One region of the Enterococcus sp. AZ109 genome, then DNA from elsewhere that is predicted to be linked to it. Evidence: riboswitches for the same ligand, from Rfam matches in the RefSeq annotation. Region 1 holds a riboswitch; each other region holds the start of a gene.
What was found. A riboswitch is a leader RNA that binds a small molecule or an ion and turns the genes downstream of it on or off. The one in region 1 is predicted to bind magnesium.
Positions count from the first base shown of each region.

Region 2: linked by a shared signal. The riboswitch ahead of IGI42_RS05155 (GNAT family N-acetyltransferase) and the one ahead of mgtA (magnesium-translocating P-type ATPase) in region 1 are both predicted to bind magnesium.
Region 3: linked by a shared signal. The riboswitch ahead of IGI42_RS06635 (FtsW/RodA/SpoVE family cell cycle protein) and the one ahead of mgtA (magnesium-translocating P-type ATPase) in region 1 are both predicted to bind magnesium.

Region 1 is NZ_JBIOSF010000001.1:450,956-455,244, reverse strand. It holds gene IGI42_RS02190 (LysR family transcriptional regulator) at 1-54, opposite strand, end outside; gene IGI42_RS02185 (L-threonylcarbamoyladenylate synthase) at 173-829, shown strand; gene IGI42_RS02180 (YbhB/YbcL family Raf kinase inhibitor-like protein) at 835-1,344, shown strand; M-box (ykoK) riboswitch at 1,429-1,598, shown strand; gene mgtA (magnesium-translocating P-type ATPase) at 1,758-4,289, shown strand, end outside.
Region 2 is NZ_JBIOSF010000001.1:1,072,745-1,077,033, reverse strand. It holds gene IGI42_RS05165 (TetR/AcrR family transcriptional regulator) at 1-522, opposite strand, end outside; gene IGI42_RS05160 (ECF transporter S component) at 622-1,227, shown strand; M-box (ykoK) riboswitch at 1,501-1,671, shown strand; gene IGI42_RS05155 (GNAT family N-acetyltransferase) at 1,862-2,260, shown strand; gene mgtA (magnesium-translocating P-type ATPase) at 2,470-4,289, shown strand, end outside.
Region 3 is NZ_JBIOSF010000001.1:1,398,058-1,402,346, reverse strand. It holds gene IGI42_RS06655 (shikimate kinase) at 1-122, shown strand, start outside; gene IGI42_RS06650 (class I SAM-dependent methyltransferase) at 275-1,009, shown strand; gene IGI42_RS06645 (GNAT family N-acetyltransferase) at 1,114-1,557, opposite strand; gene IGI42_RS06640 (hypothetical protein) at 1,554-1,676, opposite strand; M-box (ykoK) riboswitch at 2,122-2,289, shown strand; gene IGI42_RS06635 (FtsW/RodA/SpoVE family cell cycle protein) at 2,398-3,552, shown strand; gene IGI42_RS06630 (FtsW/RodA/SpoVE family cell cycle protein) at 3,527-4,289, shown strand, end outside.

The DNA.
Region 1 (4,289 bases):
GTAGTTGGAGTATTTGGCTGCGATCACGAATGTTTGAAGCCATTTTAATGCCATTCTTTCACCTCATTCAATTGATTACGAATCATAATGGAAATTCAATTAATTAATTATTAGATCTGATGTTTTCACTAGTATACACTGAGTATTAGAAGGAAACGAGAGGAAGAATGTCATGAAAGAAAAATTATTAACGCCATCAAAAACAAATTTCCAATTAGCTAGTCACTGTATTAACGAAGGCGGAGTCATTGTAACACCCAGTGATACAAATCTGGCATTAACCCTTGATCCATGGAATGAAGCAGCAATTGAACGGGCTTTCGCCATCAAAAAACGTCCGGCTAACGCAGCATTGACATTGTTTTTCCTTCAGCCATTGGACTGGCAGAAATATGCTTCGATCGAAAATCAAGAGATCGTTGAAAAACTAGTGAATGCTTTTTGGCCAGGACCATTGAATATTATCTTGAAGGCAAAAGCTAACGTACCGCCAAAGATGCTCTGTGGCAGTGAGACAGTCGCTATGAGTTGTTTAAGTAATCCGGTATGGCGTAGTTTTATGGAGGTACATCAGCATCCGGTTACAATGATCTCAGCCAATCTTTCAGGTCAAGCGGAAGGTATTCTGGTAGATATGAAGATCGTGCTAGAACAGGTGGGAAGATCAGTGGATTATATTATAGTAGGTGAGTCCCAAGGAACAACGACTTCTAGTACGATCATTGATCTGACTGTTGAAACACCGACGATTATTCGGTTAGGGGACATTACACCAAAAGATATTGAAGCTGTGATAGGCTTACTGCCGAAAATAAAAGAAGGGAAGTAAATGAAATGAGAATTGAAACAATATTTGAAGATGGAATGATTCCAGCAAGATTTGGAAAAGCCGCTGAAAATGAAGACATCAGGGCAGGTAATCCTGTTAGATCGTTTCCCTTTTCCATCAAGGAGGCTCCAGATGAAACAAAATTTTTTGCCTTGACCTTAATTGATTATGATGCGGTACAAGTCTGTTCATTTCCTTGGATTCACTGGCTGATGGCAAATATTCCAGTAGCTTTAACTGACATTCCAGAAAATTTCAGCTTAACCAATCAAGCACCAACGATTCAAGGTAAAAACAGTTTTTCCAGTTCTTTTTTGGCAGGTGATTTTTCTGCGATCGATGAATTATTTGTTGGGCCAACACCTCCAGACCAAGATCATATTTATACCCTAACCGTGTACGCTTTACCTAGTGAACTTGATTTGCAGTCGGGGTACTTTTTAAATGAATTTTTAAAAGCGGCAAATAGCTGTACGTTGGCCAAAGCTGAAATTCAGCTGATTGGAAGAGCGTGATTGAGAAGAACTCCTTTCTCACGTGATTCTAATTGCCTATTAGTTGACACATACGTGTATCTTTACTATAGTGGAATTGGAAATTAAATTAATTGTTAGGTGAGGCTCCTATATGGACACAAGCTGCTGCCGCGAAAGAATCGAGAGAGTCTTAGTTGGTGGAACAGGGATCATCGTGAAGGTGATTCATAACGCAGCTGACAGATCAGTCTGTCTACGCCCTATAGTGCTAAAGCTCGACGATGACCATGATTGCTTTTGCGCGTGCTCATTTTCGAGTGCGCGTTTTTTCGTGTGCTAAAGTATAGAAGAAAGGTGAGGATCAATGGATCATCCAGACAGTAGTCGACCGAAAAATAATAGAACCGTGGAGGAGATGAATGTTTTCTCTGCAAAGAGGAGGAAATACGATGATGAACAAAAAGAACCTCATCGCTCGCAAAGTAAGCAAAGATCAAGAGTTGAAAAAACTCGCTCAATTATCTGATCGTGATCTATTCTTAAATCTGCGTACGTCGTTAAAAGGCTTATCAGAAGAGGATGCCAAGGCACGTTTGGAAGAATATGGTCCCAATGAAGTATCTGCACAAAAGCCAACGCCTGCAATCATTTTATTTTTTCAAGCATTTAATGATTTATTTGTATATGTATTAGCGTTATTAATGGTGGTATCAATTCTGACTTCTGATTATGAAGCGGCTATTGTTATGGGAATTATGATTTTAGCTAGTGTGCTGATTACCTTTATTCAAGAATATCGTTCCCAAAAAGCCAGTATTGCGTTGCGAGAAATGATTGAAAATACGGCAGCGATTACTCGAGAGGGTCAGACGAAAGAAATTCCGATGGACGAAGTAGTTCCAGGGGATATTTTAACTTTGGCAACTGGGGACATGATTCCAGCAGATGCAGTGTTAATTTGGACAAAAGATTTGTTTGTTAATCAATCTTCATTAACAGGCGAATCGATGCCAGTAGAAAAATCAGCTACTGTGGTCGATGACGATGAGAACAATGCTTTAGATATGTCTAATTTAGTTTTTATGGGGACGGATGTACTCAGTGGTCAAGGACGTGCAATCATTTTAAAAACGGGTCAGCAAACCTTTTTCGGTGACATTGCGAAAAATGCGACCACCAAACGGGGAAAAACTTCCTTTGATATCGGCTTAGCCCGAGTGAGTAAAGTGTTGCTGCGCTTGATTATGGTGCTTTTTCCTTTAGTATTCTTAATTAATGGTATTACAAAAGGTGATTGGGGGAACGCCTTCTTCTTCGCCATTGCTGTAGCGGTTGGTTTGACCCCTGAAATGTTGCCAATGATCGTCAGCTCAAACTTGGCTAAAGGAGCTTTGACCCTCTCAAAACATAAAGTGATCGTCAAAGAACTGCCGTCGATCCAAAATTTAGGCAGTATGGACGTGCTTTGTACCGATAAAACGGGCACGATCACTGAAGACCGCGTAGTACTGGTGCAGCACTTAGATCCGTTAGGTAAAGAAAATACCCAAGTACTGGATCTGGCATTTTTGAATTCGAATTATCAAACCGGCTGGAAAAATCTGATGGATATTGCTGTAATTAATTACTATGAAGAAGAAAAGCGCCAATTGCCTTTTAATGAGATTCAAAAGATTGATGAAATTCCCTTTGATTTTTCCCGTCGCCGCTTAACGGTTGTTGTGAAGGCTGATGAACATCAATGGATGATCACTAAAGGTGCTGTAGAAGAGATGGCATCGATTTGCAAATATGTGGAAATTGATGGTAAAGTACTGGAATTTACTGAAGAATTGCACCAACAATTAAAAGAAGTGAATGAACGGATGAACCGTCAGGGGATGCGAGTGATCACTGTAGCTGTTAAACGGGATGCCCACGATGAAGCGGTTTACAGCACGGAAGATGAAAAAGATATGACCTTAATCGGTTTCATGGGATTCTTAGACCCAGCTAAAGAATCGGCAATTACCGCAATTGCTTCCTTACACGAACATGGAGTTGCCGTTAAAGTATTAACAGGTGACAATGCGATTGTAGCGCAAAAGGTTTGCCAAGACGTAGGTATTGACGCACAACGCTTCGTATTAGGCAATCAAGTCGATCAAATGAGTGATGAAGAATTGCAGCAAGCAGCTAATCAGACTCATCTGTTCGCTAAATTGAACCCGATGCAAAAGGCTCGGATTATTGAAGCTTTACAAACAACTGGACACACAGTCGGCTTCATGGGTGATGGAATCAATGACGCACCCGCACTACGAAAAGCCGATGTAGGAATCTCCGTGGACACCGCTGCCGATATTACGAAAGATGCTAGCTCAATTATTTTGCTGGAGAAGAGCTTGAATGTACTAGAAAGTGGTGTAATCGAAGGCCGAAGAGTATTTAGTAATATGATGAAATATATCAAGATTACGATTAGTTCTAATTTTGGAAATGTCTTCTCAATCTTAATTGCTAGTGCTTTCTTGCCATTCTTACCTATGCTGTCCTTGCAATTGCTATTACAAAATTTGATTTATGATATCGCTCAATTAACGATTCCATGGGATCACGTGGATGAGGAAGAACTGCTGACGCCAACTAAATGGGAAACCAAAGGGTTGATGAAGTTCACTGTTTGTATTGGACCGGTCAGCTCGATTTTCGATGTAATTACCTTCTTGGTGATGTGGTTTGTTTTTGGTGCAAATACAATAGCCAATCAAAGCTTATTCCAAACAGGATGGTTCATGGTAGGACTTGCAACTCAAGCTTTGGTCGTCTTAATGGTAAGAACCCGGAAAATCCCTTTCATCCAAAGTCGACCATCCTTGCCGGTTTTCGGCAGTATTATGGCTGCAGTGGTTATCGGGATGTTGATTGTTCTGACACCATTTAGAGAACAGTTCGAATTTGTCCAATTACCTGCCAGCTATTGGATTTGGTTTGTGGGAATTGTC
Region 2 (4,289 bases), 620 kb from region 1:
TAAAACACTTAATCCTTCGATGACGAACATGAAGTTTTCTGCCAACTGACCTAATGGTTGGGCTAGTAAGACGCCTTGCTGAACACCTAACTCTAGAATTTCGGAGATCGTTTCTTTGGTAGCGCCCATTTGTGCCTGCTGAAACTCACGATCCTCATCTGATTTATGGGTGAAGTAATACTCGTACATAGCCCGCAGCATACTATCATTAATTGTATTTAACAAACGTTCTTTGTGGCTGTTGAAGTAACTGTCCAACAGTTCATCAAAAGGCTGATTCTCTTTAATGGATGAGCGAATGGAATCAAATTTTCGGCTGTTGCGCCGCTTTACTGTCTCAATAAAAATCTCATCTACTGAGTCAAAATATAAGTAAATTCCACCACGACTAATTCCGCATTCATCAATAATATCCTTCATAGTGACATCAATTAAGCCTTTTTTCGCGAATACTTTTCGGGCACTTTTTAAGATAGCTTCACGTTTTTGACGTTTACGCTCTTCATTTGAATTGTTTTTCATGGGTCACCTCGGTAATCAATTAATGACACAGGTGTCATTTTTATGTATAATCATTCCAATGACACGAGTGTCATCGAAACTAACTTAGGAGTGAAAAAAATGAATACTAAAAATAAAACGTATCGGCTAACGATTCGTGCTATATTAACTGCTTTGATTATGTTACAAGCAATGGTTCCTTTTTTAGGCTTTATCCCACTAGGAATCACTGATTTAACCATTATTCATATCACAGTTATTATTGCGGCTGTTGTGTTAGGGACAAAAGATGGTATGTTTATCGGTCTGGTCTGGGGCATCTTTACAGTTATCCGAGCATTTACCTCGCCAACTAATCCGTTAGATACGCTCGTTTTTACCAACCCAATTGTATCCGTTCTACCCAGAGTAATGGTTGGACTAGTAGCAGGGGCTTTATTTACTTGGCTTTATAAAAAATATCATAAATTAACGTTGGCAACGATTATCGCAGCCGTTTTTGGTTCTTTAACAAATACGGTTTTAGTATTGTCACTCATGGGTTTATTATACACTAACAGCGTAGCCGATGCCTATGGTGTAAATCCTTCTGGGCTGATCAAAGTACTAGGAACATTGATTTTTACTAATGGAGTTGCTGAAATGATCGGAGCTGCAATTATTACTCCTTTGATCGTTCGTGCGCTATTTGCAGCGACGCATCTAAGTCCTGATAATCGAAATTAGTTAGAATAGGCTTGTTATTTTAAAAATATTTTCACTTGTGGTAGATAGTTGTATTCTGACTAGGAAATCACTAAAGTATCAGGTTCTATGCAAAAAATAAAAGTATAACTATACTGAAAAAATAGACCACTGAGCAGCCGGTTGCTCATTAATAAAATGAACAACAGATAACCTGAAAAGAACAAACGTTATTCAAAATGTGTTTGTTCTTTTATTTTTTTAGTGTTGACAAGCTAAATCCAATGATGGTATTCTTACCTCGGAAAAACGAATAACTTGATTTGTTAGGTGAGGCTCCTATACAAACACAGGCTACTGCCCAAAAATGTCGAGAGACGCCAATGGGTAGAACAGGAATTGTCGATTACAAGGCTTTTCTTAAGGTAGCTAAAAGCGCTGCTTTTTACGTTGTATAGTGCCAAAACTCAACGACTAGATCGCAATGGGCTTTTTTTTGTGCTTATTTCAGACCTTTCGCTGAGTTTTTGGCGAAAGGTCTTTTTGTGTCGCTTGCAAGTTTTTCCAAAAAAACACTAAACAGAGGAGGAAACATCATGGTAAAACAGTGTTCACACTAACTAATTGGAACAGTCAAGATTACTGGAAAGGAATTACCCTACGCAATGAGCTCTTGATGAAAAGCGCTGGCAAACCAGTACTGACTTATGCACCACTTCAAGAAAAAGAAGATCTGCACCTGATTGTAAGGATCGATGGAAAAGTAGTCGCTACCGCACTGCTACATCCTGTTAATACCCAAATTGCTCAGATCAAACAAGTGGCTGTCTCTGAAAAATGCCAAGGATTAGGCATCGGGCGGAAGTTGCTTGATTACGCTGAAAAAGTGGCCCAAAACTTAGGATTTACCCTTGTCTTTTTAACAGGACGTAAGCAAGCATGGCATTTTTATGAAAAATTAGGTTATGACAGCCTTGCAGAAACGTATTTCGACCATGCAGTAGAACTGAAAGTATTTAAGAAGAAACTAGCAGTAACAAAATCAAAGGAGATGAAAACAAATGGACGACAGTAGCTCGGATCAACAGAGACTTTGGAAAGAAAAGCATAGGCAAATAGCAAAAGACTATTGTCTATTTGTTTTTAGCTAACTCGTTTGAGAACCTTCTTTTCACTGTCTCGACTTAAGGAGGCAATAATATGAAAATCATCCTAGAAAACGCTGTGTTCTTTGGACTAGGCACAGTCATCTGGTATGCGATGATCGGAAAGAAGGTACAAAAAATGGAAAAACAAATTAAAAATCCAACAATCGTAAACTACGAACAAATGGCAAAAAGCACCGTAGAAAATATGTGGGAGCACTTCAAAACACCTAGAAGAGGTCTTTCGGAAGTTCAAGTAGGAATGCTAAGGGAGCAATACGGTGACAACAAAATTACTTATGGCAAGAAAACACCCTTGATTGTAGAAGTAATCAAGGCGTACATTACACCATTCACCCTTGTATTGATCGCATTAGGAATTGTTTCTTTTATCACTGAATTTATTTTGGCAGCACCGGGAGATAAAGACCTGTTCGGTGTGGCAGTTATTTCTATTATGGTAATTCTTAGTGGGACAATGACCTTGATTCAATCGGTGCGATCCAACCAGGCAGCTGAAAAATTGAAATCAATGGTTAAAGTGACTGCAACAGTGAAGCGAAACAATCGGTTTAGTGAAATTCCAATGGAAGAAATCGTTTGTGGCGATATCGTAAAATTATCAGCAGGTGATATGATTCCAGCGGACATTCGACTGATTCAAACTAAGGACTTATTTATATCGCAGTCAGCATTAACCGGTGAAAGCTACCCAGTAGAAAAAACAGCCGAACAAACAACAGCCAGCTATGACACTGAAACTAGCTACGAAAATCTAGTCTTTATGGGCAGTAATGTCATTAGTGGAACTGCTGAAGGAGTAGTGGTCTCAACAGGAAACCAAACACTATTTGGTCATGTCGCCAAAGACTTAGCGGGCGAACCAGTAAAAACGAGTTTTGAACTAGGCATTCAAAAAACCTCTTTCTTACTAATTAAGTTTATGTCTTTGATGGCACCCGCTGTTATTGTAATCAATGGCTTCACAAAAGGGGACTGGATGGAAGCGTGTCTGTTTGGCTTATCAGTCGCTGTAGGTCTAACACCAGAAATACTGCCAATGATCGTTACTACCAACTTAGTTAAAGGCGCTTCTGGTATGGCAAAAAATGGAACGATTATCAAGAATTTGAATTCAATCCAAAATTTCGGTGCCATCGACGTGCTATGTACCGATAAAACTGGCACCTTAACCCAAGACAAAATTATCTTAGAATATCATCTTGATTGTGAAGGGAAAGAGAATGATCGTGTCTTACGTCATGCTTACCTAAATAGCTATTATCAAACTGGCTTAAAAAACTTATTGGACATTGCAATTATTGATGCGTCCAAAGAAACACTCAACACTGGCAAAATTCAATACCGTAAAGTCGACGAAATTCCTTTTGATTTCGAACGCCGCCGCATGAGTGTAGTGGTGGAGGATGCTCAAGGCAAGACGCAAATGATCACAAAAGGAGCCATTGAAGAAATGTTGGAAATCTCCAGTTATGTAGATTTTCACAAAGAGGTCATTCCCTTGACTGAAGAAGTCCGTGTAGAAATACTGGAGAAAGTAAAGGAGTTAAATTCAGATGGCTTGCGCGTTCTGGGCGTCGCACAAAAGACTAACCCAAGTGTCGTGGGAGAATTTTCCGTTCAAGATGAACAAGACATGGTGCTAATTGGCTACTTAGCTTTTCTTGATCCACCAAAAGAAACCACTAAGCAAGCCTTAGAAGCGTTGAAAAAACATGGCGTTGGCGTCAAAGTTTTAACGGGTGACAATGCGTTGGTTACTGAATCCGTCTGCAAACAAGTCGGGTTAGAGGCAGAAGTATTAGTCAGCGGGGAAGAAATTGCTCGTATGCCTGACTCAGAGTTATTAAAAGTAATTGAAGCCTTCAACATTTTTGTTAAACTAAATCCACAGCAAAAAGCTCGAATCACTCGCTTACTAAGAGAAAACGGACATAC
Region 3 (4,289 bases), 950 kb from region 1:
AGATCAAGCAATTGTTCCACTCGAGAGAAAGATTCTACGAACAATTAGCAAAAATTACCGTGGACACCTCCAATCGCTGTCCGCAAGAAATCGCACAAGAAATTGTTCAGCACCTTGCTTAGTCTTATCTGGTACAAAATGTGTTAAACTGTGGGTAAGAAAAAAACATGCGCACGGCATGATTGAAAGGAGCGAGGAACGATGATTGCCCACAAAAGAGAGGAACTCCATGTAATAGCCAACCAATAATTTCAATTACATGGAGGAAATGAAAATGACAAACAATATTTATGACAACGAAGAATTTTTTGAAAGCTACAGCCAAATGGAACGTAGTAAAAAAGGCTTGGATGGTGCGGGTGAATGGCAGACGTTAAAAGAGCTGTTACCAGATTTTAAAGACAAGACTGTCCTTGATTTAGGCTGCGGATATGGCTGGCATTGTATCTATGCTGCGGAGCATGGGGCTAAAGCTGTTACAGGAGTGGATATCTCTGAGAAAATGTTGGAAGTAGCCAGACAGCAGACCCCTTATGACAATGTTACCTACTTGCAAGAAGGCATAGAAGAAGCTTCTTTTACAGCTGACCAATTTGACGTAGTGATCAGTTCTTTAGCGTTTCATTACATCCCCTCATTTGAGGTAGTGGCAAAAAATGTTCATGCCTATTTAAAAACAGGTGGACAATTTATTTTTTCAGTGGAACATCCGGTGTTTACCGCTTATGGCACTCAGGATTGGTACTATGATGAAACTGGTGAAATCGCTCATTTTCCGGTGGATAATTACTTTTATGAAGGCAAGCGTTCCGCTCATTTCTTAGGCAGTGAGGTCACGAAATACCATAAAACCTTGACCACCTATTTAGACGGTTTGTTGACGAATGGTTTCACCATTGATCGAATCGTTGAGCCGACACCGCCGGAGAATATGCTGGATATCCCGGGGATGAAAGATGAATTTAGACGACCAATGATGCTGATTGTTTCAGCAACCAATTCAAAATAAGATTCCAGACCCTATCAGAGAAAATGCTGATAGGGTCTCTTTTGTAGTGCTGTTTTCAATTGTAGGAACGAGTGAAAAATCGATACGATAGCAAAAAGATGTGCTTATTGTTCTTCGACAGACTGATTGTTTTGTGTTTTTCCTAGCTGAATCCAGTAAAGGCAAACTGTTTGTCCAGCATCATTCATTTTTTCTTCGATCAACACCCCACTATTTTGCTCAATCGTTCGGATAGAACCAAGATTATCAGCGTGACATCCCAGCATTACCTCAGATAGCCCCAATATTTCAGCATATCCTAACCCCAGATTTAATATCTCTGTCGCATAACCTTTCCGCCGTTCTGTTGGCCGAACCGCATAACCGATGTGTCCAGCGTAGTTGCGTAAAAGTGGATGGTCAATGTGATGACGAATATCAATAATGCCAATAATCTTGTGGTCACTTTTGCGCAGAGCAAAGAAGACCGTAGACGGCACCCAATTTGACTGACGAGTTTCTTCACTACGACTATTTCGAGTGTACACTAACCAGTCTTGATAATTCATCTGATCCAACAAACCACTACCAGGATTACTGGCTCATCCTGATCAAAAAATTCTTGCTTAAAAGTGAGGACTGCTTTTTCTAAACAGGTTTCCGGTAATACCAAAACTAATTCTTCCAATTCAATATCTCCTTAATCTAGTTTTCCTTAGTTTAGCACAATAAGTAGGATAGTAAATAGGTCGCCTTCGTTTTAATTGTTATTTATTTTGAAATTCCGTGGTCTTTTATAATTTGTTATCGAATACCTATTATTGAGTTTTGGGGATTATGAATGAAATGAATAGTTATTGTTATGATTTTTGTGATGAGGGCTTTTATCTCATTTGCCCTGGCATAATAGATTTTTTTCTAATGCTAACTTAGTGCTAATCGAAAGTATCCAATGAGCATCACTCTGGTTTTTCTGATGTGAAAATAGATTTCCTTATTTTATAAAATATATAATCGTTCTTTTATCTTTTCTTCATTGTTATTAAGAAAGAGTAAATTCAAGGGGGAATTTCGGTTTTTGGTTGCAACTTAGTCCTGCCTAAGAGTAAGATGAGGTCGTGAAAATAAAATAGCAACAACCTTGTTAGGTGAGGCTCCTATACAAACACAAGCTATTGCTCAGAAACATCGAAAGATGCCAACGGGTAAAACAGGAATTGTCGGATTAAGGCTTTTCAAAAATAGCTAAGACCCAGGTCTTTACGTTGTATAGTGCTAAAACTCGGACGATGAGATGACGCTTGGTCAGAATTCTTGTTCGAAAAGGTTTCTGACCTTTTTTGTATGGATTCTAAAAAGTATAAATAACCGCTCGTGTTCACCTAATAGTTGTTAAAGGAGGTGAAACGATGCAGCAGATAAAAAAGATCGATTGGTGGATTTTAGGACCGTATGCTGTCCTGAGCACAATCGGTCTTTTAGAGGTTTACAGTGCCAGTTCTTATCGTCTAATGATTGCTGGTGAAAATCCACAGAGCTTGTTCTATCGGCAACTAATTTTTATGGGATTAAGCTGGTTGGTTATTGCTCTAACATTCTCCATCAAGCTGTCGCATTTTTTAACGCTGCGAATGGCTCAGCTATTGTTAGGTTGTTCGGCACTGTTGCTTCTATTGGTAAAAGTTCATTTATTTGGCGTAACTGTTAATGGTGCGCAACGCTGGGTTTCTATTTTTGGCATCCAGTTTCAGCCATCTGAGCTTGCCAATATCGCGTTGATTTTTTATTTAAGCTACTATTTCCGCAATCCGTTGCAGACAAAGCAAGAATTACGGGCACCAATCTTCGTTACGCTGTTTCTGATGCTCTTAATTCTGGTTCAGCCTAAGGTAGCAGGAGCTGTCTTGATTTTGGTTATTGCGGGGGTTTTATTTTGGTCATCAGCGATAGCCGTTGATATTGGTCTGATCTTAGGGGTGGGTGCGGTTATTCTAATGAGTGCTGTTTCTGGAATTGTCCTGCTCTTGGGTAAGTTCCAATTATTGCCTCACCTTTTTCAACATGTGTATGAGCGGATTGCGGTCGCAGGTAACCCGTTTGCAGATATCAATGGTGTGGGTTATCAAATGAGTAATTCTTACTATGCTCTGTATAACGGAGGGTTCTTCGGGCGGGGTATCGGCAACAGTATCACGAAAAATGGCTATTTACCGGAAGCTGAAACGGATTTTATCTTTTCCATCATCGTTGAGGAATTGGGACTCATTGTAGCTATCGGAATTTTGTTTTTGTTATTTCTGATATGCTTACGCTTATTCCAAATAAGTACCCGTTGTGAAAATCATCAAGCGGCGTTGGTTTTATTAGGAATCGGCACATTGCTATTGGCACAAACGAGCATTAATATTGCCAGCATATTGGGGCTTATTCCGATGACTGGGATTCCTTTGCCCTTCATTAGTTATGGTGGAACCAGTTATTTGATTCTTTCTTTCTGTATCGGGATTGCCTTGAATATTTCAGCAAAGGAGGTGCCCTATGCTAAGAAGAAAAGAATGGAATGATGCGTTGCTGCTGCCGATTTTTTTATTCCTGCTGCTGAGCATTTGGGTGCAATATCAGACAGCTGTGCTAGAAGGGAAATTGGTACAACCGATTGTAGTTAAGCAGCTGATCTTTAGTGGGTTAGCATTAGCCACTTTGCTAACAGCTCGTCGCTTACCTTTTTCGTTTCTCGTGAAATATGCACCGCTATGGTATGGACTTTCGCTAGGAGTCATGGTGCTGCTGCAGTGGTATTATGACCCAGCCATGTTTGAATTAACAGGAACCAAACGCTGGCTGAGAATCGGACCGCTAACGCTGCAGCCCTCTGAAATGATGAAAATTACCTTTATCTTAATGCTGGTCCATTGCACCTTACATTATGAGCAGAGAACCCAAAATCGAACGTGGCAGTCTGACTGGCGCTATATGCAAAAAAGCTTGTTGCTTGCTTTACCGACCTTTCTTTTAATGTTTTTGCAGCGGGATTTTGGCACGAGTCTGGTATTCGTCTGCATTTTAGGAGCACTGTTTATTATTGCGGGAGTTAATAAGCGGATTTTATTTTGCTTAGCAGGTTTATTGGCTGTGCTAGGCAGCTGCTTGCTGCTTTTCGTTTTCACTGAATGGGGAAGAGCGATTCTAAAAGTTTTGCATTTCAAGGAATACCAGCTAAATCGGATTGAAGCATGGGTAGACCCTCAAAAATATCAGGACTCTATCTCGTTTCAACAGGTTCGCAGTATGCTGGCGATCG